Regions from separate parts of the Dorea acetigenes genome, predicted to be linked through region 1. Evidence: predicted binding sites of a transcription regulator. Region 1 holds the regulator's gene; the other holds the start of a gene.
The links. Region 1 encodes Rex, which represses fermentation and respiration genes when NADH is low (regulators of the CRP and FNR family bind a similar motif). Its sites were predicted from a motif close to ATTGTTAANTANTTAACAAT; they were not measured.
Positions count from the first base shown of each region.

Region 2: the regulator Rex is predicted to act here: its motif matches at 1,158-1,177, upstream of OCV99_RS04980 (proline racemase family protein).

Region 1 covers NZ_JAOQJU010000002.1:143,768-146,252, reverse strand. Annotated here, with positions in the region: gene abc-f (ribosomal protection-like ABC-F family protein) at 1-572, opposite strand, end outside; gene OCV99_RS03110 (redox-sensing transcriptional repressor Rex) at 719-1,369, shown strand; gene OCV99_RS03105 (NAD(P)H-hydrate dehydratase) at 1,472-2,485, shown strand, end outside.
Region 2 covers NZ_JAOQJU010000003.1:104,867-107,351, forward strand. Annotated here, with positions in the region: gene OCV99_RS04970 (proline reductase-associated electron transfer protein PrdC) at 1-714, opposite strand, end outside; tRNA gene OCV99_RS04975 (tRNA-Sec) at 879-976, opposite strand; gene OCV99_RS04980 (proline racemase family protein) at 1,289-2,323, shown strand; gene OCV99_RS04985 (TetR/AcrR family transcriptional regulator) at 2,433-2,485, shown strand, end outside.

The DNA.
Region 1 (2,485 bases):
TGGTTGGTGGGTTCATCCAGAAGCAGAACATCGGGTTTTGTGAGAAGCAGCTTTCCCAGCGCTACCCGTGTTTTCTGACCTCCGGAAAGTGTATCGACGGATTTATTAAATTCTGATTCGTGAAAGCCAAGTCCTTTTAAAACACCTGTAATCTCACTTTCGTATGCATATCCGTTTTCACGTTCAAAGCGGTCTGTCAGACGGTGGTAGGCGGCAAGGCGGTTTTCCAGTTCCTGACCGGCCAGAGTTTTCAATTCCAACTCAATGCTTCGGATTTGTTTTTCCATTTTAATAATATTTGCTTTTGCAGTCTTTACTTCTTCGTATATGGTATGTCCGTTTGTGACTTCCTGATGCTGGGAGAGATATCCCAGAGTTTTGCCCTTGGCAAGGGTAACAGTCCCGGCGTCCAGGGAAAGTTCCCCCACAATCATTTTGAGGATTGTGGATTTCCCTGCACCATTTAATCCTACCAGGGCGGCTTTTTCGTGTTCTTCTATATGAAAAGAGCCATGTTCGACAATAACTTCTTCTCCAAATGCTTTTTTAATGTCATGGCAAGCTAAAATCATAGTATAACCTCCGTAAATTCTTCCACTTCATTATACAAAAAACAAAAGAAATTACAACTAAAGTAGAAAGATTTTTATCAAAAGTTTGACATTAATTAAACAATTCTATATAATATCTCTAGAATGTAATCGGGAAGGTGAGACTAGTGGAAGAAAGAGAGATCTCTCAGGCAGTGATACGAAGACTCCCCAGATATTATCGTTATCTTGGAGAACTGTTGGAAAATGGAGTGGAGCGTATTTCCTCCAATGATTTGAGCAAGAGAATGAAAGTTACGGCATCTCAGATCAGACAGGATCTGAATAACTTTGGCGGATTTGGCCAGCAGGGATATGGATATAATGTGAAATATTTGTATACGGAGATTGGTAAGATACTCGGGTTGGAGCAGCATCATAATATTATTATTATCGGGGCAGGTAATCTTGGACAGGCGTTAGCGAATTATGCAGATTTTGAGAAACGAGGCTTCATTCTGAAGGGGATTTTTGATGTTAATCCGACTTTGGCAGATGTATCAATCCGCGGTGTTCCGGTTCGGATGATGGATGAATTGGAACAGTTTGTCAGAGAGAATGATATAGAGATCGGTGTGCTGACGATTCCCAAGACAAAGGCAGTTGAAGTGGCGAATAACCTGGTGAATAATGGTGTTCGGGCAATTTGGAATTTTGCTCACATTGATTTGAATCTTCCTGAAAATGTGATTGTTGAAAATGTGCATTTATCAGAAAGTCTGATGCGGCTGTCTTATAATATCAGCCGGTATCATGAAGAACATAAAGAAAGTAAGTAAAAAGACATTGCGGCGTGTATGGAAGGCCTGTATAACGGGCTTTTTTTACACGTTGTTTTGTATAACGGACATTGTCATAAAATAGTCGAAGAAGGTGGAAGAATGATATATTTTCCAGATGCAGGGCAGATGAAGGCGGCGGACAGATACACCATTGATGTGTTGGGAATTCCATCGCTGGAACTTATGGAAAGAGCGGCGGAAAGTTGTGTACAGATTATGGAGGCGGAAGGCATTGACTTGTCGAAAATATGCGTGATATGCGGATCGGGAAATAACGGCGGAGACGGATTCGCCATTGCACGGATGCTGAAGGAGAAGAAGTTGGATGTGGAGCTTGTCTTTATCGGAAAGGAAGTTAGCTGTACGGAGGAAACCAGGAGGCAGATGCAGTTATTTCAGAAAGTTGGCGGAAGAATAAGCAACACTTATGAAGAGAAAGAATATAGTGTAATAGTAGATGCAATATTTGGTGTAGGCCTCAGCAGACCGATTGAAGGGAAATATTTCGAGATTATAGAATCTTTGAACCGCTCTAAAGCTGTGAGAGTGGCTGTAGATATTCCTTCTGGCATATCAGCAGATACAGGATGTGTGATGGGAACGGCTGTTCGCGCGGATCTGACGGTTACTTTCCAGAAAAGGAAACTTGGTCTTATCTTTTATCCCGGATGTGAGTATGCAGGAAGAGTGTTTATTGCCGATATTGGAATTTGCACAGAGAAAATGGAAGAGGATGCAGAGACTGTGTTTTCTTATGAGCCTTCACTGTTTTCAGAACTCTTGCCGGAACGAAAACCGGATTCTCATAAAGGAACTTATGGAAAAGTGCTGATTATTGCAGGGAGTAAGGGAATGGCCGGAGCTGCGTACTTGAATGCATTGTCCGCTTATCGGACAGGTGCCGGGCTGGTTCAGATTTATACGGTGGAAGAGAACAGAATGATTCTGCAGCAGCTTTTGCCAGAAGCAATTATTACGGCATATGATTCTTATGATGAAGAGGAAGTACGAGGGCTTCTGACGTGGGCAGATGTTGTGTGTATTGGTTCGGGAATCGGCGTCAATGAGTGCTCGGAAAAGATTTTGGAGATGGTTGTAAAGAATGTTCAGGTA
Region 2 (2,485 bases), on a different contig from region 1:
AGATCTTGCAGCAGATGGAAGCTGTGTCGTTGTAAGATTCACGCCAAGGCACTCTCTTACCACCGCACGCTCCTCGCCCATCGGATAAATATCCGGCAGCAGATGCATGGAAATCGCAGGTTCGCTTTCCAGCGCTTTCTGCAATGTCTTAATCGCCTTCTGATTCTTCTTCTTAATTGCGAAAATAGCCTTGTCTGCATGTGTAATTTCCATACAGTATTTCACACCGCGCACTACTTTGTCGCACTGCTCTTCAATCTGTCTGATATTGTGCTCCAGTCCCGGTTCACACTCAGCAGCATTTACAAGAATATATCCGCAGTCCACTTTAAAATCCGCCGGAAGTTCCGGATTAATCTCCGGGTCAATCTCACCCATCTGTGTCTCAGCAAGATTAATATTCAGCTTCACGCCCGTCGGGAATCCGGCACCTCCCATACCAACAATTCCGGCTGCCTTCACCATATCCAGTTTAGAAGCATCTTCCGGCACATCAATCGGCACAAACTCATCTGGCTGTTCTTCGGCCGGTTCAATAATAATCCGGTCTTCCGTAATCTCAGTCACTTTTCCATAAACACTTGAGAAAATATTAGCTCCAAGTCCTGTCGGCACAGCAATCAAAGTACCTTTTTTTACGTCTGCCCCAACCTCAACGCATGGTGCGCACGGCGCGCCCACATGCTGACGCAATAAAATCTGTACATTTCCCATGACACATTCTCTCCTTTTCTTTTTTATAATAAGTAAAAAACGAAACTCTCCATCCCGTTTACTTATTCTGACTCCCGGCATTGCCGTTTATACATCTTCCGAAAAATGTTTTGTTTATAATTTTTATCTATAAATCAGCTTTTTCAAAAACATTGTCTTTTTTTTGGCGAGGGCATGTGGGAATCGAACCCACCCAGGACGCTCCTAACGCCCCACACTGGTTTTGAAGACCAGGAGGCACACCAGTCACCCATCTACCCCCGTATTGTTGCCTTACGCCACTTAACAATAGCACAGTTTTTCACAGATTTCAACACCAATTTTACCCACTTCTATATTAGCAAAAAACCATTGACTTTTCAAGGTTTTTCCCTCATAATGATAAATATAGAATCCACTTTTGACTAGAACAGATACTAGACTGGGGTCTAGAACATGGTCTGCTTGTTAAAAAACTAACATTTTTTAATCTTTTTTAAAAAAAGACACAGCGGAAACGGGGTTTTCCGTGTGCTTTTATAAAACACTTATAGTTTTTTTCTATAAGAATCACACGATTCAGGAGGTAAAAGATATGGAATTAAAAGCGAATGTTAATTTTGACCGTTTTGAAGGAGCTCTCCAGGTAGTTGACTCCCACACGGTCGGCGAGTTCTGCCGAATCGTTATCGGAGGTTTCCCGGAACCAGAAGGTAACACCATGATTGAGAAGAAGAAATGGATGGAAAAAAATTACGATCATGTTCGTACCGCTCTTATGTTTGAGCCAAGAGGACACCACGACATGTTCGGCGCTTTCCTCTGCGAGCCTGTAAATCCAGAAGCACAGTTTGGGGTAATGTTTATGGACACAGGCGGATACCTTAACATGTGCGGTCACTGTACAATCGGAGCTGTTACGGTCGCTATAGAAGCAGGTCTTGTTGAATCCCACGAAGGAGAAAATGAGGTTATCCTTGAGGCTCCTGCCGGAATCATCCGCACAAAGGCTATTGTAAAGAACGGAAAGGTTGAAAGCGTTACCCTTACAAATGTACCTGCATTTGTTTACAAAGAGAACCAGAAAGTAACCATCGACGGACAGGAAATCGAATTCACCATTTCCTTCGGCGGAAGCTTCTTTGCTCTGGTTGATACTACCAAGCTGGATATCGGCGAGATTAATCCTAAGACCGTCCCGGCATATACAGCACTTGGAATGAAAATGTTAGATGCAATCAACAAAGAAATTCCTGTAAAGCACCCGCTGCTTGACATCGACACAGTAGACCTGGTTGAATTCTATGGCCCAACTCCGAATCCGGACAAGGCAACCATGAGAAATGTGGTTATTTTCGGTGATGCTATGGCTGACCGCTCACCATGTGGAACAGGTACAAGCGCTAAACTTGCTACGCTTCATCACTGGGGTGAAATTGAAGTTGGTGAAGAGTTCATCTACGAAAGCTTTATCGGTTCTTTATTCAAGGGCGTAATTAAAGAAACTACAAAAGTCGCTGATTACGATGCAGTTATTCCGATGATTACAGGAAGCTGCTACCTGACAGGCGTTGCCACATACTTAATCGATCCGGAAGATCCGTTGAAATATGGTTTCCAGGTAGGTTAATTAACCATACGGCAATAAATAAGTCTTTTAAAGCGGATTCAGTCACATGAATCCGCTTTGTTTGTGATAAAGGAAAATACGCCGGAATAAAAAGAAAGGAGGATTCCCAATGGCAAGGAAACGCCAATCGACAAAGAACCGCATTGTAAAGGCCGCTTGGAA